DNA from 4 places in the Blautia sp. AM29-29 genome. Region 1 is predicted to be linked to each of the others. Evidence: riboswitches for the same ligand, from Rfam matches in the RefSeq annotation. Region 1 holds a riboswitch; each other region holds the start of a gene.

Region 1 (8,316 bases):
TCAGTGAATCACTTGAAGAGGCAAGGGCGGTATCGGAAAAGTTTTCCAATTCTGCAGTTGTGGAAAAGGAACTTGAAAAAGCAGAAACGCATTATCTGGAAAAATATCGTTCGCTGACCGTGGAAACGCCGGATGAAAAAATCAATCACATGATGAATAACTGGGTGAAAAAACAGGTAGATTTTTGCATTGTCGGGAAAAAAGGAGTCCGCGATAATCTTCAGATTGCAGTTGGCCTGTTAAACTATCGGCAGGAAACAGCAAAAAAAGAGATTCTGGAATGTCTTCGCCATCAGTTTCGGGATGGTCATGGAGTTCTTACGTGGTATCCTTATGATGATACCCGGTATTCCGATCAGCCGTTCTGGATCATATGGGCTGTCTGCCAGCTGATAAAAGAAACGGGAGACTTTTCTATCCTGGATCTGGAGATTGAATGGCAGGATGGAGGGAAGGCGGCTGTTCTGGATCATGTGAAAGCGGCTGTGAATCGATTGCTGCAGGATAAAGGAAAGCATGGACTGGTGCGGATTTATTTTGCAGACTGGAATGATGCACTCAATGTTACAACGGATGAATATGCGGAATCCGTAATGCTTTCCCATCAGTTCTGCCTAGCACTGAAGGAATTAGAAGCATTACTGAAGAAAAAAGGCGATCAGGTATATGCCGGAAAAATAGCAGAGGAATATCGTATCTTACGAAACAGCATTAATGCATATGCATGGGATGGAGCGTGGTACATGCGGGCGTTAAGTGATGTGGAGAATATTGGTTCCAAAAACAGCGAAGGAAGCAAAATTTATCTGAACGCGCAGACATGGGCTGTTTTAGGAGATGTTGCAGATGCAGAGAAATTACCAAAGATATTAAAAGCAGTGGATTCCATGGAGCATGATTTTGGATTTCCGTTAAATCTTCCGCCGTATCAGAAGTATTCGCCCAATGTAGGGAGAATGTCCGGCATGCTGCCAGGATTGTTTGAAAATGGTGGCGTATACTGTCATGCTACAGGGTTTAAAATTCTGATGGACTGCAAGGTGGGGAGAGGAAGCAAAGCATTCGAAACACTGAAAAAAATTATGCCGGACAGTGATAAAAATCCATCCATGCAATCCGGAGCAGAACCATATGTTTTTACAAACTGTTATTCTACTAATCCCGGATATTATGGAAGATCCTACCAGTCCTGGACAACGGGAACTTCTGCGTGGTGCATGATGGGATTGTACGAAGGAATCCTCGGAATCAAACGGGATTACGATGGACTGCGGATCGATCCGTGTCTGCCGAAAGAATGGGAAAAGGCAGAAGTGACCAGACATTTTCGAGGTGCTGATTATCATGTAATCATCGAAAATCCAGATCATCTGGAAAAAGGAGTGCTTGAAATTAAGACAGACGGAGCAGTTTGCGATATGTCCGACAAAGCAGATGGGTTTGTGCTGCCTGATTTCAAGGATGGAAAAATGCATGAAGTCCATGTTATATTGCGTAAATAGACAAAAGAGGCTTGTTTATGAAGACATCAGCAGAAAGAAAGGAAAAAAGATGAAAAAAAGTATTTTTCAGGAACTTGTGGAAGAATCAATTGTTCTTTTGAAAAATGAAGAGCAGATCTTGCCATTAAAAGAAAAAAAGGTGGCTTTTTTGGGACGGGCACAGATAGAAACCATTTTTTCGGGAAACGGTTCGGGAGCATCCAAATCCCTTGCAAACAAGAATCTCTTATGTGAATGTGAAAAAAGAGGAATCTGTGCAGAAGCAGGGTTAAAACAATTTTACACCAGCCATCAAAAAAACGAATCGGAAAAGTTTGTGATTGACGGTATTGATATTACAAATGTAGAAAATATGAACTGTGGTTTTATGTATGAGATCTTTGGAAAATATCAGCCGATGTGGACAGAGTATCACATTCCGGAGCAGCTGATGCAAAAAGCCAGGGAGTTTACCGATACCGCTGTTTTTGTGCTGGGAAGGAATGCCGGTGGGGAAGAATGTGACAGACACATCGAAGGTGATTATGAACTTACCGAATCCGAAAAAGAACTGCTGGAACAGGTGTGCTGTGTTTTTCCACATGTGATCGTTGTACTGAATATTAATGGAATGATCGATATGCAGTGGGTGAACGCCTATTCCGCAATCAAGGCCGTGGTGTTTCTGGGAATTCCGGGCGAAGAAGGCTGCGGAGCATTAGCTGATATTTTGACGGGGGCTGTGAATCCATCTGGCAAATTAAGCTTTTCCATGGCAGAGTCTTTCAAAGACTACCCGACAGCAGAAAATTTCACCTGGAATAAAGAACAGGAAGATGAAATTTTAACTTACGAAAATTATGGACTGGATGCAAAGGCAAATGGAAGTACAGGATATACGAAAAGCCCGGTAACGGTGTATCAGGAAGACATTTATCTGGGGTATCGCTATTTTGATACTTTTCGGAAACAGGTATTGTACCCCTTTGGATATGGAATGTCTTACACATCGTTTACGATTCTTCCGAAAGAGATGAAACAGGAAAAAGAAGAGCTGGAATTTATTACGGAGGTAACAAATTCCGGAAATTATGCAGGAAAAGAAACGATACAGCTTTATTTGTCCTGTTCTGGTACAGAGTCGGAAAAACCGGAAAAAGAATTAAAAGGCTTTGCAAAAACGAGACTTCTTGCTCCGGGGGAGAAGCAGAATATTTCGATTCGAATATCCATGCAGGATCTGGCAGGATATGTTGAGACATCTGCATCATATATCCTGGAAAAGGGAAAATATCAGTTTTTTATCGGAAATTCATCCCGTGAGACAATTTTTGCAGGAGAAATCCAGATAAGAGAAGATTACATAATTAAAAAATGTGTGAATCGTCTTTGCGTACAAAACTGCAATGTAGAGCATTTGCAGGTACTATCTGCAAGAGAAGGACGAAAAAAGGTCCGAATGCATGAAAAGAAAAAAGAAGAGACCGATGGTTTAAAAGAGCAGGAAAGATATGATCTTTTACGGGATGAAATGGAACAAGTAAAAAATTTCAGTATCGAACAGCTGGCTGCATTGTGTGTGGGGTATGGACCTGGGATTCCATTTGCAGCGTTCAGCAAACAGGAACAGCCGGAAACTATATTGGATGGTCAGGGAAATCCACTGACCAAAAACGATCATCCAGTCGGAGCAAAAGGATATGTCTCCCCGGCTATGCCAGAAAAAGGTATTCATTCCATTTTTTATAAAGATGGACCGGCAGGTGTGGGAACGGGGGCCTGGCCAACGGCTATGCTGATTTCCTGCGCATTCAATAAAGAACTGTGGGAAGCGTTTGGAAATGCGGTTGGCGCAGAGTGCGAAAAGAAAGCGGTTGACGTATGGCTGGCACCAGCAGTCAATCTGCACCGGAATCCGCTTTGCGGGCGAAATTTTGAATATTTTTCGGAGGATCCTTATCTGACCGGAATCTGTGCGGTCCAGATTACAAAGGGCGTTCAGGAAAATCATCCTGTCCGCGTCTGCCCCAAACATTTTGCCGTGAATGAACAGGAAACGTATCGAAGAGGAAGTGCGAAGAAGCGGTACGATGCGGTAGATTCCATCCTTACGGAACGTGCATTGCGGGAACTTTATCTGAAACCTTTTGAAATGTTGGTTCGAGATGCCGGAGTATCTTTTATTATGACATCGTTTAATAAAATTAATGGGGTTCTTGCAGCTGGAAATCGAGATTTGTGTACGCATATTTTACGGGAAGAATGGAACTTTGATGGTGTTGTCGTTACTGACTGGGGCGATATGGATATTGTCGCAGATGGCGGCGATGCTGTGGCAGCGGGAAATGATATCGTGATGCCGGGTGGCCCGCCGGTGATCCGGCAGATTTTGCAGGCCTATCAGGAGAGACGGATTACCAGAAAAGATCTGGAAAGGAGTGTTGCAAGATTGTTACATGTTCTGAAGTTATTTGAGAAAGGGGAGCGTATTTAAATGAAATCATATAGGGATCATACACTGGGTGCCAAAGAAAGAGCCTCTCTTCTGCTCAAAGAAATGAGCCTTGACGAAAAGATGGCACAGATTAACTGTGTTTTTCCTTTTGATCAGGATGCCTATAACTTTGAAAAAATTCAGCAGGAGACAAAATACGGAATGGGAGAAGTAAGCACGCTGGAAATGCGCAGGATGGAGACACTTGATGAAGTGGCTGCATGGCAGAGAAAAGTGCAGAAGATTGTGATGGAAAACAGTGCCCATCAAATACCGGCAATCTTTCATATGGAAGGATTGTGCGGGGCCTTCATTCAGGACTCCACCAGTTTTCCGTCTGGGATTGGCAGGGGAGCAAGCTTTGATCCCAAGCTGGAAGAACAGATTGCAGAAATTGTGAGCAGACAGGAAACGGCCTGTGGTATTACCCATATACTGGCACCGGTTCTGGATGTGGCAAGAGATCCGCGTATGGGCCGTTTTGGAGAAAGTTATGGAGAAGATGCTTCCCTTGTAAGTGCGATGGGGGCAGCGTATACGAAAGGAATACAAAAGAATACAGTTGCTTCAAGAAAAGCAGAAAGTGTGGCAAAACATTTTGTGGCTTTTCATAATTCGCAGGGTGGAATTCATGGAACACACAGCGAAACGCCGACGCGACTTTTAGAAGAAGTGTTTGCAAAACCTTTCCAGGCAGCAATCACAGAGTCAGATCTGAAAGGTATTATGCCTTGTTATTGCGCTGTGAATGGAGAAGATGTATCTGCTTCTCATAACATGCTTACGAAACTGCTTCGGGAAAAAATGGGATTTGACGGCATGTGCATCAGCGATTACGGTGCAGTGGGAAATGCGCATAGTGTACATCATATTGGAGAAACATTTGAAGAAGCCGGTGCGATGTGTCTTCATGCGGGAATGGATATCGAGATGCCGTCCTGTACTGGCTATAATGAGAAATTAAAAGAGATGTTTTCAAGTGGAAAACTGGATATCCATATTTTGGATACAGCGGTTTTGCGGGTTCTGGAGGGAAAATTCAGAATGGGCTTATTTGAAAATCCCTATGCGCTGGAAGGAAAAGAGCTTCATGCTCTTGTAATGCAGGAAGCAGACAGGAACACTTCCCTGCGGTCGGCCAGAGAATCCATGGTACTGCTGAAAAATGACGGCGTATTGCCGATTGCGGCAAAAGGGAAAAAAATCGCGGTGATCGGACCGCATGCCGGGTATGCCAGAAAAATGTTTGGTGGATACACACATATGTGTATGATGGAGTCTACCTATGCGATTGCCAATTCTATTGCAGGTGTAAGCGGAGTTGTACAGGCAGATGCAGATGAGATTATTACGGTTCCGGGAACCAATATTCAGTCTGATGAGACAGAGCAGTTTGATCAGATCCTGAAAAGACAGAAACCGCAATGCAGAAATCTGTATGAAGAATTCCAAATCCGCTTTCCGGAAAGTGAGATTTTATATGCATATGGCTATCCGATTGCAGGAAACGACGAAAGTCATTTTGAAGAAGCGCTGCAGGCAGCAAAGCAGGCAGACATTGTGATACTGACGCTTGGCGGTAAGCACGGAACGTGTTCCATGGCATCAATGGGAGAAGGAATTGACAGTACTGATATTAACCTTCCAAAATGTCAGGATGCATTTATTCGCAAGGCTGCGCAGCTTGGAAAACCATTGGTTGGCGTTCACTTTGATGGAAGACCGATTTCCAGTGATGCTGCAGAGGAATATTTAGATGCTATTCTGGAAGCATGGAGTCCATCAGAAACAGGAGCAGAAGCAGTAGTTGATATTTTAACCGGAATATATAATCCGGGAGGAAAACTTCCGGTTACCGTTGCTTATGGAGTGGGACAGCTTCCGGTTTATTACAATCATCCATATGGTTCCTCCTGGGATCAGAGCGGCAGTATCGGTTTTGCCAATTATGTGAATATGCCGCACAGACCGAGATATTATTTTGGATACGGACTGTCGTATACAACATTTACATATTCGGATTTACATATCTCGATGGGAAATGAAAAGGCAGCAGATACGGTTCAGATCTCCTGCGCTGTTGAGAACACGGGAAGCTGTGAAGGAGATGAGGTTGTCCAGCTTTATTTACGAGATGAATATGCCAGCCTGACAAGACCAGTAAAAGAACTGGCAGGTTTTAAGCGCATTCACCTGCGAAAGGGCGAAAAGAAAACGGTATGCTTTGAGGTGAAAACGGATCAAATGGCTTTTCTGGACATTGATATGCACTGGAAAGTGGAAAAAGGACGATATGCAGTAGAGGTCGGAAGTTCTTCAGAAGATATTCGTTTAAGAGGAAGCTACTGTGTGAAAGAAAATAAATGGGTTGCGGGAAGAAATAGAGCGTTTTGGGCAAGTGCCGCAGCGAAATAAAAAGAACAGAACCGGATGCCATTTTATACAAAGCGGCATTCGGTTCTGTTCTTGCGGTATTCCCGTGGGGAGCAGTTCATTTTTTCACGGAAACATTTTCCGAAATAGGACTGCTGGCTGAAGCCGGTCTGCAGGACGATCTGTCTGATGGGAAGTGTGGTTTCTGTTATCTCCGTGATTTGTTTTCTATGTTTTGGCAATATCTTAATAATTTCTGCAGATATTTTCATATTATTTTTTCGATATAATAAGTATACTTGCTGTAAAAAGGATTGTAAAGGTAGTCTAAATGGACAATAATAGTTTATCACATACAACGTGGAATTGTAAGTACCATATGAACCAGAGCAGGAAAACCTGCCGTCGCTGATCACACTTGAAAAAATATGTGTAGCTTTGGGCGTGACATTATCGCAGTTTTTTCGAGAAGATAATTCAGAGAATCTGACAGAAAAACAGAAAGAAGTTCTAGGGATATGGAATGATCTGAGTACAAATGAGCAGGAAACAGTAATGTCAATGCTGCGTGGACTTCGGAAGTAAGAGAACAGTTCGAGTATATGTATCGGCTGTTCTTTTTTTGTTTTTGAACGTTAAAATGTTAATTTTTTTCTTGTGTATAGTAGAACACTAAAGTATAATAAAATCAGTTTTTTACATAAGATTAAAGCTATAATAAGGAAATTGGCAAACCAGATGAAAGTCTGGGACGCAAAGCTACAGGGCCTTTAAAATGGCAGCCAGTTGCATAAAATGAGGTGCACTGTCTGTCTGACGGTGCTTTTTTACGGTGTTATTTCATAGACGTAACAATAATGATTTTATCAGGAAAGAATGAGGAAAATAAAAGTATGAAAAAGGCAAAACGTTGTCTGATAGCAGTGGTGTCAGGTGTACTTGTAGCATCTGCTGTCTTGTCTGGATGTGGACAGTCAAAGAAAGAAGTATCTATAAATGATGATCATCTTACCGTTTATCTGTGGGAAAATCGTTTGATGAAAAATATTGCACCCTATATCCATGAACAGTTTCCAGATCAGGATATTGAATTTATTATAGGTAACAATGATACCGATTTATACAGTTATTTTAAAGAACATGATGAATTACCGGATATTATAACAGTACGTCGATTTTCTGGAACAGATGCACAGGACTTACAGCCTTATCTTATGGATTTTGCTTCTTATGATGTTGTTTCCAAGTATTATTCTTATGCGGTGCAATATTATAAGAATGCGGAGGATGAAATCCAGTGGCTGCCAATCTGTGGTATTCCGCAGACGATCATTGCCAACAAAACACTGTTTGATCAGTATGGCGTAAAGATTCCAGAAAATTATGAGGAATATGTACAGGCATGTCAGCAGTTTTATGATAATGGCATAAAACCGTATTCCATGGATCTTGGTGAAGACTGGTCTAATAATGAAATCATCCAGGCTGCAGCAATCGGTGAGTTTACAAGCCTGGATGGTATTGAATGGCGAAACGGTGCAGAGACTGCAGCGGATGAAGTAAAGTTTGATGATGTATTATGGAAACGTATTTTTTCAGAAACCAGTCAGTTTCTTAAGGACTCGCATTTTGGTAAAGAAGATATCAATATTGATATCAATACAGGAACCCAGATGTTTGTCGAAGGAAAATCAGCAATGTTTCATGGACATCCGACGGTTATGCAGCAGCTGCAGAAACAGATGGATGCGGAGCTGATCCGTATTCCTTACTTTTCACAGACATCGGATGAATCCTATGTGTACATGACTCCGTCCTTAAACATTGCATTTAACAAAAACCTGGAAAAAGATCGGGAGAAACTGGATACTGCGCTGGATGTGCTGGATTGTATGATTTCAGAAGAGGGGCAAAAGCTGATTGCGGATGGAAGCGGTGTTATTTCATTGAATACAGATGTTCCAACCA
Region 2 (8,316 bases), on a different contig from region 1:
TCTGTCATACTGTCCTCCTGTCTGCTGTAGGATCTAAATAAGTATCCCTTCCAGATGATCCATCTCATGCTGGCAGATCTGGGCTGGCCAGCCGGTGAATTTCTGGCGTTGTTTTTTCCAGTTCCAGTCGTAGTATTCGATTTCGATGTTCTGGTACCGCTTTGTTTTCCGCACGCCTGGCAGGGAGAGGCAACCTTCTTCTGTTTCGTAGGGGCCGCTTTTGCGGACTATCACCGGGTTGAACATGATGATGTCGCGGAATCCGGCGTTTACGATGATGATGCGTTTTTTCACGCCGATCATATTTGCCGCCATGCCGACGCATGCCTCGCGGTTTGCTGCCAGTGTGTCCTGCAGATCTCTTCCCACCTGCAGATCTTCCTCTGTCGCCGGGATGGATTTCTGTCCGAGGAAGAGAACGTCTCTCATAATTGGTTTTACCATTTGTGTTTCCTTTCTCTTTCGGCCTTAAAGGCCGAAATCGTTTAATTTTCTATTTGAATCCGCATATCGCACGATGTGCATCCGATCACGGTTTTTCCGCCTTCCTGCTCCAGTCGTTCTACTTTTCCGCCGCAGAACGGGCAGATCCAGTCGATCTGTTTTCCGGCTTTGACAACCTGCATCATGTTGACGAATTTTGTCGTATCTACATTTTTCGAATTGCAATTCTGCGTCCAATCACCGGAGAGTACTTTTCGCAATTCGCCGTTTTCATTCAGAATAACGGTGTCGCCCTCCTCGATGTTCCAATCATACAGCATCTGATCCTCCTGGCGGATGCGCGATTCTGTTCCGTTTTCATCTTTCAAAACAACAACTGCCATGACAGGCTCGTCGGCACCGCGCTCCTCACAGCCGAAATCAAGGTCTTCCTCAATTCGCATTACCTGATATTTCATAAAAACGCCCTTTCGTCAAATATAATTCATGCTTTTTTGTATTCCACACGGTTTTTGCTGTTACAAAACTTTTTATTCCTGAATCGTAAAAATCACAACCCGCTCCCGGCTGTCCCCGCCCGGAAACAGATCCATACAGTCGATCTCATCGAGAAATTCCAGTTCCGGCACCGTCATCAGATACGAGATATAAGCATCCGACGGGTAATAGAAAAACAGCTGGATCTCCCGCGGATTTTCGTAGTACGATTCCAGCAGTCTTGCCATCGCTTTTCTTAAGATTTCAAGCGAAAACGGGTTAAAAAAATACACCCGGTCCACTTCCACAGGAACGGGAAAATTTTCGGCGCTCTCCAGCACAAACTCCGTCCGCGCACCAGAGGCCGCCGCCTTTTTGTTTTCCATTGCCTTCGCATAAATCCGGTCATCATACTCCACACCGATGGACCGGCACCGGGTCTGCGCCGATAAGAAGAAATCCACGCGGCCCTTTCCGCATCCGTAATCGAGCAGCGTATTTCCCTTTCGGATCATCCCTGTGTTTGCCATCCGCTCCAGCGCGCAGTATGGGGTCGGCTCATACGGATACCGGTACAGATCCGACCGGCTGTCGTCCCGCCCCATTGTGTGGATCTGAAGCAATCTGTCCCAGCGGTTCTCGTTTTTATCTTCTCTCATCGCCCGTCTCCCGATACTGATACTGTTCAAATAATTCCAGATATTCTTTCTCCACTGCAGCAAACGGCCGCACCGTGTAGTCCAGCGTGATGTGAAGTTTCGGCGCATCCCCCGCCTGCGGTTCCTCCAGCAGATTTGTCAGATCGTACCACAGCAGATCATTGTCGATCTGTTTCATCATCCGCTGCTCCTCCGCCGTCAGATCACTGCCAAGATATTTCTCATAAATCACCGAAAGCAGATGGTCCTCGATCTCGCGGTACCGCGGCATTTCCTGTTTTAATGGCCGCGGCACGTCCGACATGTAACACTCGCTCGCGTCATGCAGAAGGCACGCCAGCACCAGCCGCCGGGAATAGCCGCGCGCGGCCGCCTCTTTCGCACAGCAGATGCAGTGCTCTCCCACTGACCAGAACGTCGTCACATGGCCGTTTCCGCGGCAGATCATCGGCAGCGCATGCGCAAAATCCTCCACACAGAGCAGTTCCGGAGCGGGATGCACAGGGTCAAAATGTTTTCTTGTATACGTTGTTATTGTGCTCATTCTTTTATCTCACTATATGATTTTACTGCCGGCTGTCCCGCGTGCGGCTCGCCGATGATTTTTTCCATCCAGACCATATCGTACCAGCGGTCGAATTTGTAGCCGCAGTTGTGGAAGGTTCCCACGAGTTCGAATCCGAGATGCGCATGGAACTCGGCGCTGTTTTTCGTCAGATATTCATCCTCGACCTGCGGATAGCCGATGCAGGCGTAGAGGTTCAGAATGCCCATTTTTTTCAGGCGGTCCGCCAGCTCTTCATACAGTCTCCGGCCAAGGCCTCCTTTTCTTGCATTGTGATCGAGATAAATGGTCAGCTCGCTCGACCAGTCGTATGCGGCGCGGCCGACAAAGGCATGTGCGTATGCATAACCTTCGATTTTTCCATCCTGCTCGATGACGAGGTATGGATATTTTTTCATGATATCACGCATGCGGTTCTCAAATTCTTCCAGAGACGGCACGTCCCACTCGAAAGAAATGACGGTGTATTCTACATAATAAGCATAAATCTCCAGAATGCGTGCGGCATCCTCTATTTTTGCATCTCTGACAGTAATTGTACTCATAATAAATTCCTCCTCTGACCGTACTGCTTGCGTTTTCTGAACTTTATCTTATCACTCCGCTGAAAAATGGACAACATGATTTCCAGATTTCCTTTTTTTCTAAATTTTTCTGTGCTCTTTGCTTTCTTTCCTGTATAATAAAAGAAACAAGACGGATCACTATTTTTCTTCTTAATGAAAGAAAGGAACGTGCCTATGAAAATTTTAAATCTCGAAAACGAAAACCGGAAATTCACCAAGTCCATCGAAAATTTCCACGTCATGGAATATCTCCAGGATTCCAGCGTCTCGCCGATGACTGCCATGGAGGAGTATTACATGAGCAAAATGAATGTGCGCCGCCGCCAGGTTGTCATTGAACTGGACAAGGAGCACTCCGCGATTATCCAGTCCGGTGCGATGCAGTGGATGGGCGGCCATGTACAGGCGACCGCCGGAATCAAAGGGATCGGCGACCTGTTCGGAAAGGCCATCAAAGGCGCCATGACAAAGGAATCTGCCGTAAAACCGGAGTACGTCGGCGACGGATATCTCGTGCTGGAACCGACCTACAAATACATCATTCTTGTGGATGTCGAGAAATGGGGCTCCTCCGGAATGACGATTGAGGACGGCATGTTCCTCGCCTGCGACGGCAGAGTCAAAACCAAACTGACCGCCCGCAAGAGCATTTCCTCCGCTGTCCTCGGCGGCGAAGGCTTCTTCAATCTGAGCCTCGTCGGCAGAGGCGCCGTTGCCCTCGAAAGCAACGTACCTGAGGACGAGCTGATCGAAGTCGAACTCGAAAACGACGAACTGAAAATCGATGGAAACCTCGCCGTCTGCTGGTCCTCCAACCTTGATTTCACCGTAGAGCGCTCCACCAAAACCCTCGTCGGCTCCGCCGTCAGCGGTGAAGGCCTCGTCAACGTCTACCGCGGAACCGGCCGCGTCCTCATGAGCCCGGTCGCCCCGACAGATTCCCTGCCGACTGCAACCAACACGACCCAGGCGAACCCCGCTGTGAAGAACAACCTTCCGCCGGAAAATTAAATTCGAATCCTCTCCGCCCCTATGCCTAATACGCATAGAAAAAAGTCAAATTAAACCTCGTTTTTGATTGACACTTTCTTCAAAACATGTTAGCGTAAAATACGCATTTATCTTTACATTCTTAAGAAAAACCATACGATAAAATACATGTTCTGGAGAAAATGATGAATAGAATAAACTGGACTGAACTGAAACCGCAGATTCAGCAGGTCGGGCGATTAAGTCTGCCTGCGATTCTTACACAGATTACTACGATTGCGATGCAATACATTGATTCCGCGATGGTCGGCGCGCTTGGGGCGAATGCTTCGGCGGCGATCGGACTGGTTTCGTCGACGACGTGGCTCCTCAGCGGTACGATTTATGCGGTTTCAGCCGGTTTTTCTGTTCAGGTAGCGCATCAGATCGGGGGAAATCATGACAAGAAGGCAAGGGATGTTGTGCGGCATGGCATCGCGTCCGCGCTTGTTGTGTCGGCTGTTTTGTGCCTGATCGGGCTTCTGATCAGTCATCCGCTGCCGGGGTGGCTCGGCGGTGCGCAGGAGATCCGGCGGAATGCCACGCTCTATTTTATGATGTTTGCCATCATGCTTCCGTTTTCCCAGCTCAACTCGCTGATGTCGTCCTTCCTGCAGTGCAGCGGTGATATGGTGATGCCCAGTATTTTAAATGCCGTCATGTGCGTGCTCGATATCATTTTCAATGCTCTTTTGATTCCGGTTTTCGGTGTCATGGGTGCCGGTATGGGAACGATGCTGGCCTGCGCCGTCATCAGCCTCACGGGTGCCTGGTTCTGTTGTGTCCGCAATCCGCGGCTGCGTCTCCGCCGGAAGGAAAAAACGGTTTTTGATACGAAAATTCTGAAAACTGCATTCAAAATTGGTGTGCCGGTTGCCGTACAGGAAATCGCGATGAACAGCGCCATGGTTGCTGCCACCATGCTGATTGCCCCGCTCGGCTCCATTGCGATTGCGGCCAATTCGTTCGCCGTCACCGCCGAAGGCCTCTGCTACATGCCAGGCTACGGCATCGGTTCCGCCGCGACAACGCTCGTCGGCAGAAGCTACGGCGCCGGAAATTACAAGCTGGCGAAACGCTACGGAAATATCTGCATTGCCATGGGCGCAGTCCTGATGGCCATCACTGGAGGTCTGATGATGATCTTCTGTCCGTTCGTCTTTAGCATTCTGACTCCTGACCCGCAGGTGCGCTCGTTTGCCGCCGAGGTACTCCGCATCGAACTGCTCGCCGAGCCGTTTTTCGGCGCTTCCATCGTTGCCGCCGGAGCCCTCCGCGGAACAGGCGATACGTTTGTGCCAAGCCTTCTGAACCTTGGCAGCATCTGGGTCATCCGCCTCGGTCTCGCGGTGCTTCTCATCACCCCGCTCGGCCTGCGCGGCATGTGGATCGCCATGGCTATCGAGCTCTGCATCCGCGGATTGCTGCTGCTCTACCGCCAGCATACATCGAAATATTATAAACTGCCCGCAGCCTGACTTGGCGGCAGCGTATAGAAAAAGCGCTTATTTGAGATTTCATTCCCGCCTCAAATAAGCGCTTTCTATTTTACCTTATCCCTTGTTTCAATTCACAGTCGGTATTTTCACGGAGTCTGACATGTCGAAAATAGTTCGACTGTGACTTGCCTCATGTCTGTGGAGGATACCGATTTCTCTCCGCCCGCCACTGCCGTTATGTTTCTTTTAACAATTCATCCCACCACTTTAGAAGCGGGGGACTTCTTGTCTACTGGCATTAAAACTGAATCACTTCCGGCTCGTCCGTAAAGGAGCTGATCATTGCCGTTGCGTTCTGGAAATTTTAAACGTCTCAACCTCCACAACCCGCTCTTTCCCTCTCGTTCCCCAGATCATCAGATGGACCTTATATTCCACCGAATCCCGTGCATAAAAGAATGGCTCCTCGCGCAGCAATGATGCGCGTTTTCCTTCGGCTTCCAGTATCTTTTTCCGTTTCATTGCCTGCTCCTGGATTTTTCGGATCTGGGTTCCTTCTTCGCCGGTGAAGCGTCGTTTCGGATAATTCTGTGCTTCGCGGGCCAGTTTTTTTTCCAGTAAATCCACGACTTTCGCGTGGCGGCTCGTATGCAGCAGTTTTGCGATCTGTTTTGCGAGGAGTTTTCCCTGCCATTTTTCATAAAGTGCAAGATACCACAGCAGCACTTTATCGCCTGCCTCCGATGCCAGTTTTTTCATCTCCGTAATTGCCTCTTCCGTCGCTTCCCACCACGGGCATGACGGTACGAGATACTGATCCGGCACGGCCGGGTAGCAGCAGAAATTGAGCGGCGGGAAATTGGCCAGCGATGCCAGACGCATTTCTTCCTCGGTGCAGAACGCCTCGCCGAGGTATTCCAGCTTGTCCCGCAGGATCGCAATACGGAACTCAATCTGCCGCAGATACTCGTATCCGTCCACCCAGAAATGACCCGTTTTTCCGTAATCAAACAGATGCACTTCCAGTGAAAGGCGGCTGAAAAACAGCGTGCACACCGTCTCTTTCTGCCGCACGATCAGAACGTACTGCTCCCCGTCTTTTTCCAGTGCGGCATCTATTTCTCCCTCGTATTCCTTCTGATACGTTCCCGTCAGCTCCGCGTCATGAAAAACGAGAAAGCTCTCTGCCGCATCGTTCATCAGATAGACAAGCCAGATCTCCTTTTCTCCTCCCCCGTACCGCTCACCCGGAAGCAGCAGCTCGAACTGCCCCTGCGAAAGAAGCACATCCAGCCTTTCCAGTTCCTCGGTCCATGTGATATTTTCTGCAATTTCCATTCCGTGATTCTCCCCTGTTTTCTTTTACTTCCTATGATACACCATAAAAAGGCTCCACTGCAATCCAAAGCAGTAGAGCCCCTTCTCCAAATTTTTCTGTTATTAATCCGTCCCGTTATCCGGCACATGCCGTCCGCACTTTCTCGTCCAGCGTCGTCTGAATCTCTTTTAAATTCACCGGTTTCGGAATATGCCCGCGTCCGCGCACCGCTTGCGGTCCGTTGCAAAAGTATTTGCTGTCATCGCAAAAATCGGAACATCATTGTCCTCACGCACACTGTTTCGAATTTTTTTCGTCGCCTCGATGCCATCCATCACCGGCATCTGCATATCCATGAAGATCGCAAAATAGCTTCCCGGATCCGACGCTTCAAACTGATCCACGGCCTTGGAACCATTCTCCGCCCAGTCCACGACAAGGCCGAGGCTTCCGAGCAGCTCCGTCGCAACCTCTGCATTCAGTGCATTATCCTCCGCAAGCAGAACAGCAGCACACCTGCAATCAGTGCCACCAGATACAGCGGGTGGTCAAACAGATACGCCACGATGGTCGGTGTCTCCACGTTCATGCTCGTAAATGCGGTGATCGCCGGATGGCGGGAAAATGCAAACTCCTCCTCTCGTATTTTCTTTTCGCAGGCAATAAAAAAGCACCATAGATTCTCCTACCGTGCATTTCAGTCATTTCTCCCTATTTATTTTATAAGAAATGTTCCATATTTACGCAGCTGGCTGCCATTTTACAGGCCTTGTAGCTTTGCGTCACAGCCTTTCGACTGCTTTGCCGAGATTCTTTTTTTATTTTAATTCATTGCTGTAAGACTCTCTTCTCCTTTCCCATCGGAATATGATATAATGACCTCTGGATTTTGGCAGATTACTGTTTTTAACATTGGAGGTGTACGATGAAATACAGACTCATGACAGAAAACGATTTAGAATATGTTGTCGAAAAAAATAATGAATACTACAACAATGTCGAAGGCTGCTGGACCTATGAAAAAGCCTATAAGAGAATTTATCAGGTACTCACAATGGAAAATTCCTGAAGTAAACTGCAGAATCGCAAGTATGTGTTTCGTCTTGAAAAAGCAGCAAAAATATAGTATAATATTTTTGTTGCTGACCTGGCTGAAACATTTATAATTTTTGTTTCTGTAGCTCAGTAGGATAGAGTGTCCGCCTCCTAAGAGAAAGCCGAGGCATTCCCCAAAGGGAAAAAATGAAAAACAACTTTCAGTTCGAATCTATTCTGAAAAATGCTAATGGTGACAACAAAGCATTCCCCAAATGGGGAAATGTTCTAATGTTACCGAATCAAAAAAATCTGTAGATTGACAACTCGAAAAAGAGTTGATAATCTTATATATGGCCGAAGGGAAAAATCCCAGAAACCCAGTAAAATCAAGGGGTTGCGGCATGTGTCGTCATAGCTCAGCTGGATAGAGCACTCGCCTCCTAAGCGAGGGGTCGGAGGTTCAAATCCTCTTGGCGACGGGCTTCAAAGCGTTCGAAAATGTTAGCTGGATTAGCTGACAACGAACGCTTTTGTTATTTTCAAATCACGTTCGTGACACAAAATTCCATTCAAAATGATCAATTTCCAGCTAACGCAATCCGATTTTTGTTAGCTGACAGCTAATCAAAATTACCGGTTTGCAAACATGGGTTTTAGAAAGTCCAGCTAACATTTGGGTTCCGCTCTGTTGTCACCCCTTATTCGGGGATGTAAATCAGAGAAAAGGCGGGAAAAGAAACAATCTCTCCCAAACCTGCAAACATGAATTAGCTGAAACAGT
Region 3 (8,316 bases), on a different contig from region 1:
CAATGGCAATTGCATCGTATTCAAATCCCTGATAAATTCCATGAGCCTCAGGTGTGGCAAAAACAAGCTGCTGGGATTTTCCGGGAACTGCTACATTCGCGATCACATCTTTTCCCTGCCGGATCTCCTCTTCAATATTTTCCTGCAATCCAAGGTACCCAGTTTCTCCTGTTACCCTCTTATAGTCTCCGACCGCTGATAGAAAATAGAAGTCTAAAAAACCTGCATCTTCCTGTGCTTGCTCTATATAATCAAGGATTTCGCTTTCACCAGAGATATTCTGCAGATTTTCACCCTAAATATGGAGGTAAGTCAGGTTCTTATTTGTCAGTTCTCTCAGCATCTGATCAGACTGATGAAAAACTTCCGTCAGATGAGAAACACTTTCCTCATAAATAGATTTCGACATAAACTTATAATATCGGAAAACAGCCAGAACAACTCCTATAAAGAGAAGAAGAAAGGCAACTATTCTCAATCCTTTTTTCCTGACAGGTTTCTTTCTATTTCTATTAGAATTCTTAACATCCATTCTTCTCACCTCAGGGTTATGTAATCTTCAGCTTCTGCAAGAACGGCATTGCCACCTGAAACATATGCTGTCCAGGTATCTTTCACAGAGGTAGCTTCTCCATCAAATATCATATTTTCATCTACAGGATAAGTTTCCATATGCTGCGGTGTGGCAAGACAGGTCACCGTGAAAGCATCCTCATCCCGAACTGCCTTTCCATCCTTTGTAACTTTACTTAATGTATAGCCATCTTCCGTTTCATTAATTTCCACAGAAATACCACTAACCACTGGCAAAGAACCACGGTTAAACGGAATAAATCCTCCCTCATAGCCTTCTACAAAGTTTTTGATCATTTCTTTCAGCTCAGCCCCACTCATCTTGCTGCTGTAAGCCGCCAGACCATTTGGCATGATCATGTCACCTGCCATTTTTTCTGTGTAGCCGGCTTTCAGCACATTTCCCGTAAAGCTGTTTCCGGTTACGATCAGCACATCTGACCCATAGATGCCACGTAGCGTGTTTGCCATAACAGAATATGCTGCATTTCCTCCACTGCTGTGGAAACGGTTGGAATACGACTTCTGTGAATCCAGCACGATATCCTCAGAAGCAGTTTCTTCCTCAAGAAGCTGAGAATTAAATGACTGGTATGCCTGCCCTGCATCGTATTCTCCTAAGATCATCTTCGAAACCACATCCTTGGAAACAGAGAAAAAGTCATTTGACGCAATACGGATATACATATGGTTTTCTTCGATCACAGGTTTTATATCTTTCAGATATTCCGTAAGCTGCATATCCACCTCCTGACTGTAGCTTAACAGATCCTGTCCATCATAAACAATCCTGTTCTGCGCATCCTCTGAAAACATTGTATCCAGTACCTCCATTGCTTTCTTTCTGCGTGTTTCATCCTTTGTCAGATCACGGTTTAAGGCCACCTGGAAATATGGCGTAGTCATAATCCACTTTTCACCGTTCTCCTGAAAGAATGGCAGGAATGTTGTGTTAATGCCCGATCCTGGAACATTTTTACACCGGAAGAACTGCCAAAGTACATGGCAAGCTTGCTACTTTTGTACATCTCAACAATATCATCATAATCCATATTCAGATCTTCCTGACTAAGCCCTGTATCCTGAATAAACTGTTCCATACGTTCAAAAGCCTCTGGCCAGACGGTATCGTCCAGACCTTCTCTCTTTGTATTTTCCGGGTCACTGTAGACCGTCCGCCACTTGCGTCCTTCCACAGAAGACAACTCTGATATAGACAGACCCTGCAGTGTTTCCATACAGGTATAATCATAAGAATAGTCTGCCGTAAATCCACGAACACCCACTTTGTCAAATGCCTGGCAGGCGGAAACAAAACTCTCGTAATCTGTTGGCAACGGGATACCATACTTTGCAAAAAGATCTTCGTTCACTACAAAACCATGTGCATCCGCACACACAGGAAGCCAGTTTACGCTTCCATCCTCGTTCCTGAAATTGCTAAGGTAGGTATCATAGACAGCACCTGCCGCATTGGTTGTGGAAAGGTCCATCAGACTGTCTTTCAGGGGACTTGCATCATGCAGGGAAAAACGACAGCAGGTTATAATATCCGGCAATCCACCGTTTTCATCAAGAAACTTATAGAAATCCAGATCATTATTCCCTACTACAAATTCAACATTGATATCCGGGAGCTGTTCCTGGATGTATGGTGCATATTTTTCATACAGGTTTGTGTTCCATAAATACACCGTGATGGTTTCTTCGTCTTCTTTTTTTGCACTCTTCTCGCCACATCCTGACAAAAGTGATAAAGAGGTCACCATCACTAAACATACAGACAAAACCTTGCTCCATCTTTTCTTTTTCATTACAAGTCCCCCTAATAAAATTTATTATTGTCACGTCTATGAAATAACACCACAAAAAAGCACTGTCAGACAGACAGTGCACCTCATTTTATGCAACTGGCTGCCATTTTACAGGCCCTGTAGCTTTGCGTCCCAGACTTTCATCTGGTTTGCCGATTTCCATATTATAGCTTTAATACTTATGCAAAAAACTGGTTTTATTATACTATAGCACTCTACTGTACACAAGAAAAACATTACCGTTTTAACGCCAAAAAATAAAAAAAGAACAGCCGATACATATACTCGAACTGTTCTTCTACTTCCGAAGTCCACGCAGCATTGACATTACTGTTTCCTGCTCATTTGTACTCAGATCGTTCCATATCCCTAGAACTTCTTTCTGTTTTTCTGTCAGATTCTCTGAATTACCTTCCTGAAAAAACTGCGATAATGTCACGCCCAAAGCTGCACATATTTTTTCAAGTGTGATCAGCGACGGCAGGTTTTCCTGCGCCATGATTCTTCCCAGTGACGACTGGGAAATTCCTGACAGCTGCGATAATCTATATTTAGTGTCTGCTGATTAAGTTGCAAACACTTCTCTTGTTTCCTTTTTTTCTTCAGCTCAGGAAGTTTTCAATAATGACGTTTTCCGCCTCCGCTTCCGTCATGCCGAGCGTTCTGAGTTTCAACAGCTGCTCGTCATTGATCCGTCCGATCGCCGCCTCGTGGATGATTGCCGCATCCACATGTTTTGCCTGGATCTCCGGAATAGATCCGACCTGTGCGTGATCCATGATGATAGAATCGCACTGGATATGGGCGTGGCATTTGTTTTTGCCGACTGCCTTCGGATGGAAGACCTGGGAGGAATTGCCCTTTCCGACAGAACGTGAAATAATCTGTGCGGAAGAACCGCTTCCGTTCATACATACTTCAATATCCGACTCTGCCTTCTGGTCACCGTCTGTCATCAGACGTTCGAGCACGAACAGTTTGGAGTTTGCATCCATCACAACATTCGTCGTACGAATTGTTGAGTCAACGCCCTTAATCTGTACGGTATCCAGCGTAAAAACGGAATTTTCTCCGATTTCAATATTTGTCACCGGGTTCAGAATCCGCTGTCCCGTTCCGTTTCCCTCTCCGTAATGCTTTTCCTCGTAGCGCACGTTGGCATTTTTTCCTACATGGAACGTATGGATACCGTCGTGCCGGCTGTCGTTGCAGCCGCCGTTGTGAATGCCGCAGCCCGCTACAATCGTAACATCGGCGCCGTCCGCAACGTAGAAATCATTGTAAACAAGATCCGTCATACCGGAAACGCTGACGACAACCGGGATAAATACTTTTTCGCCTTTTGTCTCGCCGTCAATCAAAATATCAATGCCCGGCTTATCCTCTTTTTTGCGGATTTTGATATGTTCACTGTCACCATGGCAGAGCGGAATGCCGTTCTGGCGGAGATTGTATGCCCCTTTCTGCTCAAATCCCTCGCTGATCTGATTTAATACGCCCTGGGTTGTCTCATCTACCTGTACCATCAGCATGTGCCTCCTTCCTGGCCGCACATCCGGCCTGTTTTCTGCTGGAACAGGGTCGGCAGTACGTCTTCCTTTGTACCGTATTCTTTCACCTGGCCGTCCTCGATCACCATGATCTTGTCTGCCATCTGGATAATGCGTTCCTGATGGGAAATGAGAATCAGACATTCTTTTTTCTCTTTGTGGATTTCTTCAAACCGCCTGATCAGCATGGAAAAGCTCCACAGGTCAATGCCGGCCTCCGGCTCATCGAAAATGCTGACCTTATGCGGTTTTGCAAGCACCGTTGCGATCTCCAGACGCTTCATCTCTCCTCCCGAGAGCGTACCGTCCATCTGACGGTTCAGGTAATCGGCAGAGCAGAGTCCGACGGCGGAGAGGAGTTTACAGCTCTCGGCTTCCGTCAGTTCTTTTCCGGCTGCCAGCGACAGCATTTTTTTCACCGTCATTCCTTTAAAACGCGGCGGCTGCTGGAATGCATAGCCGATGCCGGCGTTTGCACGGTGGTCAATATCATAACCGGTAATATTTTCCTCATCCAGGAAGATTTCTCCGCCATTGGCGTCCTCAATTCCTGCAAGCACTTTGGCCAGCGTTGATTTTCCGCCACCGTTCGGTCCTGTAATCACCAGCATTTCCCCGTCCTTTACCTCAAAACTGATGTGGTTGACGAGGCAGCGTTTTCTTCCCTCTTCGTTTACTTCAAAGGTAAGATTGTCTACTTTCAGCATATTTGCACCTCTTTTGTTTTCACTCTTTGCAGGGATAATCCCCCTTTCAAAAACTCTACTCCTTCTCCTAAAATCTGTCAATTATTTGTTGTGGTTTTGAGAGACTCTTTTGTTTTATGCAGTGATTTTTCCCGTAACATTTTCTTTTCCTGCATTCTTTTTCGTTTCTTCTGGATCGCATGCTGTGTTTGCGGTATAATGAGGGTAATATTTCATCGGGAGGTTATCGTATGCGTGTACTTATTACAGGAACCAGCTCCGGAATCGGAAAGGCGATTGCGGAGAAATTTTTAAAAGAAGGCTTTGATGTTACCGGATTTGACCGGAAGGAGGCTTCCATCAGCCAGGATTCGTATACTCATTTCTGCCTTGATATCCGCGACAGGGAACAGTATCCGGCGCTTGCGCCTTTCGATATTGTCATCAACAACGCCGGTGTGCAGAACGAGGATGATATTGATATCAATTTAAAGGGAACCATCGCAATCACAGAGGCGTATGGCATTCATGACACCATCCGCGCCGTCCTTATGATCGGCTCGGCCAGCGGCCATACCGGAGCTGAGTTTCCGGAATACACGGCAAGCAAGGGCGGTGTGCTCGCCTACACGAAAAACGTGGCACTCCGCATTGCACCGTATGGCGGAACGTGCAACAGCCTTGATTTCGGCGGCGTACTGACCGAGTTGAATCTGCCTGTCACAGAAGACCAAAAGCTCTGGGATCAGATCATGGATCTGACACCGCTGAAACGGTGGATGACCGTCGAGGAAACGGCGGACTGGGCGTATTTTATGACCGTGACGAACCGGTTCTGCACGGGACAGAATATTCTGATCGACGGACTTGAGGCGGGAAACGCACACTTTGTGTGGCCGGATGAATGATTTGTTAATTTCCTGTACAAGCAAAAAACAGATTCCCTGCACGGAAGCTTTTGGGGCTTTTCCGCTGCCGGGCTGCCTGTTTCTTTTCATTTCTTTTCTTACGCTTTTTCAAACACCAGAATTTTCTCTGCGAATTTGTGGATGATCGGCATCCACATCACCAGCTTGTAGATGGGATTCAGCGTTTCCATACCGCGGGCGATGTTGTCGTCTTTTACTTTTCGGAAACCGGCGGCAATGTCGCCCAGGTCTGCAAAGCTGTTCGCACCCCAGGTAAACGTCGCGCCCGTCGCCTGAATAGATTTTTCGATGTTTTCTTTCTTTACAAAGTACGGGCACAGCGTTTCCATGCAGACGTAGGCATTGTCGAAATGATCGCGGATGATGGCGAGCATCATTCTGACCTCATCCGCTTTCATGTACATGGTCAGACCTTCGATAATGAAAAGCATTTTGCCCCACACTTTTACCTGATCGGCCCATGCCGGGTCGAGCACGGAACACGCAATCGTGGAAACGCGGCCGGATTCCTGATAGATCGAATCGCGCACCTCAATCGTCTCCGGCAGATCGAGATTGTACCAGGTAATTTTTCCATTATCCATGCGGTAAAAACGAGTGTCCAGACCACAGTCGATGTTGACGACGGTACAATCCGGGTTTTTTCGGATAAAGTCGCTGACCAGCTCATCAAACACAACACTCCGCGCTACGATTCCGCCGCTCATTGCTGTGTCCTTTTTCGCATTGCTGAAATCATAGTCGATGCGGTCAATCAGCTCTTCTGCTTTGGTGTCGCGGAACTTGTTTTTCGGATTTCTGCTGTGCATGGCACGGGCGTAGAAGCACTGCAGCATCGTCTCGGCAGTTCCGTTCAGTTTTGGTTTTATTTTTTCATTGCTCATTCTGGGTGATCTCCCTTCCATTTCACCGGTTCCGTCCCGGTCTTATTTTATTTCGGATTTTCCACCTTGTCCCCCACGAACCAGTAATCACAGACCTCACCGCTGCCTGCCAGTGTATGGTCACGGTAGAGCTTCGCGTGCATCAGGGCTGCTGTCTTGTAATCAATGTCGCACATAATCGGCAGCACTTCCAGATAGCCCTCTTTTCGGGCGAGGGTGTTCAGGGGACATTGGGTGAAGTGGTAATAAAAACCGTCCTGATGCTTCGTCTCATCAAAATGAAAATCCCACGAATACGCCTTATACTGCGGATGTGCTTCCAGCCAGGCGGCATCCTTATGCATCATCTTCGCAATCCGCGCCATGCCGCTCTTCTTATTCGCATTAATCATCAGGCCCATGGCTTTCAGAAACGGGAAGGACATCATCTCCTCTGAGATTGTACGCAGTTCATCCACAGAAATCTGTCTGTCCGACGCATCCCAGAGCGCAAGAAAAATGAGGCCTTCATAGAGATTCGACGCCATCGGGTTGTCCTTTCCGATATCATCGGCGCGGCGAAGCATGTCGCGGTAGATCTGGTTAGTCTTGCGGAGAAGCTCTGCGGTCTCCTCTTTTCCGTAGCGTTTTAGCAGACTTTTCTTTATTAAAGGAGTCAGCATATTCCAGTATTTACTGGTGTATTCCATCATAGGCAGGTACCTCCATCTTACTTTTATTAGGATTCACTAACTTGTAGGTGTAAAATTGCCGCCTACAATGTTGAAAAATAGGCGGAATTTTACTTTTCATTATGAGGTTATTATATCACACTTTTTATTACTTTGTTTTAAAATCGCAAAAATTTCTTGACTATAATTCAGCCTTCCTTTATTATAGAAATTAAGAAATGGGTTTTTTGTCGTGTACAGCCTTAGGGCTCAATCGGGTTGCTCGTTTCTTTTTTTATTTTCGTAAGTTTTCTTTTCCATACAAATGAATTTTGATTTTAACCTGGCAGATTTCTTTAAAATACCAATCCACAATAGAGTAGAAGCGTTTTTATCCTTCCATTTTTCTTATATTCTCAGTTGTTTTGCATATTCAAAAGAAATATTATCTCTTGGTAAAGTCCTCTCATACGCCTGCTCTTTATGCATAAATGATACAATTTCATTTTTTGACATCCGACCAAGTTTTTCTATTACAACATCCAGAATTTTAATATCTTCCCCTGACAATGCAGAAAATTTCTGTTCCCCTTTTAAAGAAAAATGATACGCATTTGTCTCTCCCATATCTACTTCTTCGCATGGCACATCTTTCAAATTAATAATTGAATTATGTCCCACCGGAACAGCCCCCATTGGCAATGCCTGGTACACCAATCCAGTAATAGCAAATCCTCTTTTTTGGTAAGATAATGCATCTGCATACCACATAAGCTTCATCAACTTGACTTTATAAAGATTCGTAACTTTTTTGGATGCGGCCAGATATCGGATCACATCAACAACTTTATTCAGAGACAATTTTGTATTTCCCTGCGCACTTGTATTTCCCTGAAATTTTACATAGCTCGCTTCGATTGCTTTTTTTAAATAAAGATCCTGATCTTCTTCATATAAGGACGTTGCTTTATTTAAATACTTTTCATAAGCACTCTCAGATAAATCGCTCTTTGCATCATCCAGCAGTGTCAAAAACCATTCTGGATCCTGATCTATCTTTTTCAAAATAGTATCGTGCGCTTTATCCTGGACCTGATGACTTTCATATCTGGTAATTGTTTTGCCGCCCCATCCAAGCAACGTGCATAAATCACTCTGGCTAATTCCATATTTCTCCCGAATGCTCCGAATCTGTCCCGATGTCAAAAGTCCTTCTTTTTCTCGATAGGC
Region 4 (5,147 bases), on a different contig from region 1:
GCATTTTTGCAATTTCCAGATTTAGCTCATTATCCTCAACTAATAATACACTCTTCCCCGACAGATCAGGCTTTTCCACTTTTTTTTGCTGTTCCTTCTCAGCATTATGATCAATCTCAAGTGGTATCGTAACGGTAAACGTTGTACCTACATTTTCTTTACTTTCCAGTTTGATTGTTCCATTCATCCTGTCCACAATATCTTTTACAATAGAAAGTCCAAGTCCGGCACCACTATATCCATTCGTTGTTTCTTTTCCTTTCCGGGCATAGGATTCAAATGCATGTTTCTGAAATTCTTCGCTCATACCAAGTCCCGTATCGGAACATACAAATTCAAAAACTGCCGTCTTGTCATCACTTGAAATCTCATTGAAATACAGGCTTACTTTACCACCTCTTCGGTTATATTTAACGGCATTTCCGGCAAGATTCATAAGAAGACGGTTTAGATATTCCTCACTGCCAATAACATATCTGTGATGAAAAGTACTCATGGAAGCTCCGCCTTCAAAGCGGATACCATACTCCTTTGCATTTGTCTCAATAATCGAAATCTGTTTTACGAGCATTGCAACCAGATCAAATGGCTTGTTTACCAACTGTAATGTTCCAGATTCTACTTTTCCGATATCCAGAGCATTATTTAGAAGGGACTGCAGATAGTCCATGGATTCCATTACCTTTGCTTTACATTCATATAATCTTTCTTTATCGCCATAATAACGCTCTGATATATTGATCATCCCAATAATTCCATTTAAAGGTGTCCGGATATCGTGGCTCATCTGTCTCAAAAAATGTGTCTTTGCACTGTTCGCCTTTTCTGCCTGCTGCTGTGCCTCTTTTGCCTTTTTCTCTGCAATTCTGGCTTTTCGGAGGAATCCAAGTATCAGTATCAGCACGATCAAAAAAACAGATACAACAAGCAACATAAAACTCCAGAAATTGTCCCTTATAAACTCCTTTACCGTAACTTTCTTCAGATTACTGTCATACATATACACAGCATTGGAGAATTTTGAAGCAGACATTGTTTTTATCGTCTTATTCAGGACAGACAGCAGCATGCTGTTTCCACGTCTGACTGCAAACGACACCATACCGTACTTTTCCAGAAAAACACTGTACAGTTTATTATCATCGGAATATTGTTTCAGCTTGCCTGAGGCCATAATCATGCAGTCTGCTTTTCCATTATATACAGCCTTTTTTGCATCCAGGTAGCATATTCCTTCACATGCCACTGTGGATAATTATAGGAAACATAAGACTTCAAATCACTCTCTTCTCTTGGTATCGCAACCGTATTTTCAGCATTTTCATCAAAACTCTTTTTAACCGTTACAGCCGCCATATTATACTTCCAGACAGTATCTGTCAGATCATAGCCCAGGTCTTCGGCAGCATTCGTATTTTGCATCACATGAAAAATCATATCAATTTCTCCATCATGCAACGCTTTTTGCATATCCTCTTGTGAATCATACCCCTTGATATTAAATTTCAAAGTCTGCCCTTTCAGGCAGTTTTGTGCAAGCTGGATGTAATCCGTGATCAGGCCGCTCACTTTTCCGGTTTCTGTATCAAGAGTACTGACCCCGCCATCGTTTATCAAATAACCGATTTTGATTTCTCCATGCTCTGACAGCCATTTTTGTTCTTCTCCCGTCAGAAAATATACACTGGCCACTGACAGAAACTGCTTATGCAGTTCATCTGCATAATAAGGATCATCATCTGTGATCCTTCTCATAGCATTATCCAGCTCTGTCTTTAAATCAGAATGACTCTGGCCAATCGCAAAATATATTTTTGAACTTCCGAGATTCGTTAAGGCCACCATTCCGTACCCACCCAGACGGGAATCCTCTAACGATACAAAAACGTCAATTTCTCCGTCTGCAATTTTCTTCAAAGCATCTTCATTATTTGAAACATTGACATGCTGTGTATGCAGATCATATTTCTTTTCCCACTCGTTCAATACCATTTCCGACAGGTAACCCATAAGCACCCCAATCTTTTTCCCATTGAAAGATGCAGTGTCAGAGGATGAGATGTCTGTATGATCGGGTTTTACGTAGACATAATATCTTTCGTCTCCCATTGGAATAGCGGAAAAAAGCATAGTCTCTGCCCGTTCCTCCGTATAAGAGATTCCTTCTATCATATCCAGCTCATCATTTTTTAATTTGTCAAAACAATTTTCCCATGTACAATCTACATATTCATAGTTCCACCCGGTATAACCTGCGATTTTCTGCAGATATTCATAGCCGTATCCGCTTCTTTTTCCATTTTCATTTATCTTATCATATGTATCATCCGGTACACCAATCCTGACAACTCTCTCTTTCTGATTTTCTGCTGCAAAAGCATAAACCGGACAGATTGAAAAAAGGATGCAGCTGCACAATACTAAAATGATACCCCTTTGCAATACTGATTTATTTATTTTCATATTTTTCTCTCTCCCAGTAAAATTATTATAGTTACGCCTATGAAATAACACCACAAAAAAACACTGTCAGACAGACAGTGCACATCATTTCATGCAGCTGGCTGCCATTTTAAAGGCCCTGTAGCTTTGCGTCCCAGACTTTCATCTGGTTTGCCGATTTCCTTATTATAGCTTTTAAACGTATGTAAAAAAACTAGTTTTATTATACTATAGCGCTTTACTGTATACAAGAAAAACATTGTCGTATTAATGTGCAAAAACAAAAAAGAACAGCCGATACATATACTCGAACTGTTCTTCTACTTCCGAAGTCCACGAAGCATGGACATTACTGTTACCTGCTCATTCACCTTCGCCTGCACTGCCGGATTTTCATAAAACATGGGTTACATTTCCAGACTCATCCCGCTTTTTTACAATAAAAAGCATCCTGTGCCAGCTGCCATCACACATCCTGTATTCTGTATAAATACATTCTTCCGTCTTCAATCTGGCTGAAAGTGTAGAAACACCCGAAATGGACGTATCAGCGGACGATATTCCGGTGCAACCATTGTATCACAAAGCTGATACAGTTTCTCCGATACACAGCCTCTGTTTCCTGTCTGCTTTTCCCATGCACCTGGAAGGCTCCTGATTGCCTGATTTCCATTTCCCTCTTCTACCTTGTGGGTTTTATGATGTTCCAGGCGCCTAATCCAGATTCTTTTGTAACGTATCAATCAATTCTTCAATAATTATTGGCTTGGATAAGAATCCATCCATACCGCATTCCAGAACTTTCTTTCTGTCCTCATCAAAAGCATTAGCAGTCATGGCAAGAATGGTAATTCCCGACAGTGCCGGATCAGTAAGCGCACGAATCTGCCTGGTAGCCTCATATCCATTCATTACAGGCATCTGCACATCCATCAGTACCAGATCATAATCCTCCGGTGTTGAATTTTTAATTTTCTCCACTGCCTCTGCTCCATTTTCTGCTGTATCAACCAGGAATCCATATGCTTTCAGAATTTCCACTGCAATTTCACTGTTCAGTTCATTATCTTCCACAAGAAGTATACGCCTGCCTCTGAAATCTAAATCTGCTGCCGGAAGAATCTTATCCTCTGCCCGGGCCTGTTTCTGACCGATGGCAGCCATCAGAGTCTCTCTGATATCTGACATAAACAGAGGTTTCGCGCAGAATGCAGTCACTCCTGCAGTTCTGGCTTCTGTTTCGATATCTGACCAGTCGTATGCAGTCAGAATAATGATCGGCGTATTGTCATCAAGACTCCGGATCTGACGTGTAACTTCAATTCCATTCATATCCGGCAGAAGCCAATCGATGATATAAGCATGAAATGCATCCCCCAGCTCCATTGACTGTCGTGCACGGAGAACAGCCTCTTTACCCGAGACTGTCCATTCCGAACGCATTCCAACCTTTACAAGCATCTTTGTTACACTGTCACAGGTGTTAAAGTCATCGTCTACAACCAATGCCTTAAGACCCTCTAGTTCCGAAATCTTCTCTATGCAATGATGCTCAGGCTGAGTCCGAAATGGCAGACGGACTATAAACTCGGTGCCCTTGTCCTGCTCTGTCTGAACCTCAATAGTACCGCCCATCATATCCACGATGTTCTTGGTAATGGCCATTCCAAGTCCCGTACCCTGAGTCCTGCTGACTGTAGAAGTCCGCTCTCGCTCAAAAGGAGAAAAGATCTTCTGTACAAATTCCTGACTCATTCCAATTCCGTTATCCTTTACCCGAAATTCATACAGTTCGCTGCCTTTTGCTTTTCCCGGGTACTGTCTGAGACGGACAGAAACGGTTCCGCCTGCCGGAGTAAACTTAACCGCATTTGACAAAAGATTCAGCAGTATCTGGTTCAGCCGCAGTTTGTCACAATAGACATCCTCATTCGTAACATCCATGGCATCCATATAAAGCTCCAGCTGCTTCGCATGAATCTGTCCACTGATGATCGTCTTCAGATCATGAAGCACATCCGACAGACAGACTTCTGTTTCTTCCAGATGGATCTTTCCGCTCTCAATCCGGCTCATATCCAATATATCATTGATCAGTGAAAGCAAATGCTTACTGGAAGAAAGAATTTTGCCCAGATAATCCTGAACCCTATTTTTGTCATCAATATTACTTACAGCCAGTGTCGTAAATCCAATAATCGCATTCATTGGTGTCCGAATATCATGAGACATATTGGAAAGAAAAATACTCTTCGCCCTATTTGCAGTCTCTGCCGCATGGACTGCCTCAGAAAGAGCCTGGTTCATTTTCCAGTCAGAGGTACGGTCTGACATAACCAGAATATATTTCTTTTCCCCGTTTACCTCACTTCCCATTGCAATATTATGAAACCAGCGCCTTTCCCCTGTCTTCTGATGTATAGATTCAAAATCCCACTCCTGCTGTTCATGAACCGGAATTTCTTTCAGATGATTCTTCTGCGAGTCTTCGGAATCTGCAGGGTGCAGTTTTCTTAAAACACGAATATCCTTGCGGATCTGTTCTACTGTAATACCCAGCAGTTTTTCCGCATTAGGGCTGATGTAATCCGTCTGATATGTTTGGGCATCCAGCATCAGGAAAACGTCATCCACATTCATGGAAAGCTTTTGAAACAGCTCATCACGGTACCGGATCTCCGCATCCTTTCTTCTGAGATTTGTCC

What was found. A riboswitch is a leader RNA that binds a small molecule or an ion and turns the genes downstream of it on or off. The one in region 1 is predicted to bind cyclic di-GMP.
Positions count from the first base shown of each region.
Region 2: it holds a riboswitch for cyclic di-GMP, as region 1 does, so the genes downstream of both, DW769_RS10705 (response regulator) here and DW769_RS13705 (ABC transporter substrate-binding protein) in region 1, are expected to answer to the same signal.
Region 3: it holds a riboswitch for cyclic di-GMP, as region 1 does, so the genes downstream of both, DW769_RS16735 (ABC transporter substrate-binding protein) here and DW769_RS13705 (ABC transporter substrate-binding protein) in region 1, are expected to answer to the same signal.
Region 4: it holds a riboswitch for cyclic di-GMP, as region 1 does, so the genes downstream of both, DW769_RS02545 (transporter substrate-binding domain-containing protein) here and DW769_RS13705 (ABC transporter substrate-binding protein) in region 1, are expected to answer to the same signal.

Region 1 covers NZ_QUJD01000020.1:41,198-49,513, forward strand. Annotated here, with positions in the region: gene DW769_RS13680 (GH36-type glycosyl hydrolase domain-containing protein) at 1-1,502, shown strand, start outside; gene DW769_RS13685 (glycoside hydrolase family 3 protein) at 1,552-3,975, shown strand; gene DW769_RS13690 (glycoside hydrolase family 3 N-terminal domain-containing protein) at 3,976-6,390, shown strand; gene DW769_RS17450 (helix-turn-helix domain-containing protein) at 6,414-6,620, opposite strand; cyclic di-GMP riboswitch class I at 7,067-7,142, shown strand; gene DW769_RS13705 (ABC transporter substrate-binding protein) at 7,242-8,316, shown strand, end outside.
Region 2 covers NZ_QUJD01000013.1:68,449-76,764, forward strand. Annotated here, with positions in the region: gene DW769_RS10665 (peptide deformylase) at 34-444, opposite strand; gene DW769_RS16605 (hypothetical protein) at 486-902, opposite strand; gene DW769_RS10675 (class I SAM-dependent methyltransferase) at 975-1,580, opposite strand; gene DW769_RS10680 (hypothetical protein) at 1,567-2,124, opposite strand; gene DW769_RS10685 (GNAT family N-acetyltransferase) at 2,121-2,690, opposite strand; gene DW769_RS10690 (AIM24 family protein) at 2,886-3,722, shown strand; gene DW769_RS10695 (MATE family efflux transporter) at 3,887-5,218, shown strand; gene DW769_RS10700 (DUF3878 family protein) at 5,519-6,517, opposite strand; gene DW769_RS10705 (response regulator) at 6,692-7,000, opposite strand; cyclic di-GMP riboswitch class I at 7,238-7,313, opposite strand; gene DW769_RS16435 (hypothetical protein) at 7,423-7,566, shown strand; tRNA gene DW769_RS10710 (tRNA-Arg) at 7,941-8,014, shown strand.
Region 3 covers NZ_QUJD01000002.1:191,327-199,642, forward strand. Annotated here, with positions in the region: partial or broken gene DW769_RS02550 (response regulator) at 1-532, opposite strand, end outside; gene DW769_RS16730 (hypothetical protein) at 538-1,479, opposite strand; gene DW769_RS16735 (ABC transporter substrate-binding protein) at 1,476-2,387, opposite strand; cyclic di-GMP riboswitch class I at 2,476-2,551, opposite strand; partial or broken gene DW769_RS02560 (helix-turn-helix domain-containing protein) at 2,686-2,931, opposite strand; gene DW769_RS02565 (SufB/SufD family protein) at 2,990-3,913, opposite strand; gene DW769_RS02570 (ABC transporter ATP-binding protein) at 3,913-4,644, opposite strand; gene DW769_RS02575 (SDR family NAD(P)-dependent oxidoreductase) at 4,875-5,531, shown strand; gene DW769_RS02580 (class I SAM-dependent methyltransferase) at 5,630-6,436, opposite strand; gene DW769_RS02585 (L-2-amino-thiazoline-4-carboxylic acid hydrolase) at 6,484-7,128, opposite strand; gene DW769_RS02590 (type II TA system antitoxin MqsA family protein) at 7,495-8,316, opposite strand, start outside.
Region 4 covers NZ_QUJD01000002.1:185,754-190,900, forward strand. Annotated here, with positions in the region: gene DW769_RS02540 (response regulator) at 1-1,000, opposite strand, end outside; gene DW769_RS02545 (transporter substrate-binding domain-containing protein) at 1,177-2,463, opposite strand; cyclic di-GMP riboswitch class I at 2,553-2,628, opposite strand; partial or broken gene DW769_RS02550 (response regulator) at 3,157-5,147, opposite strand, start outside.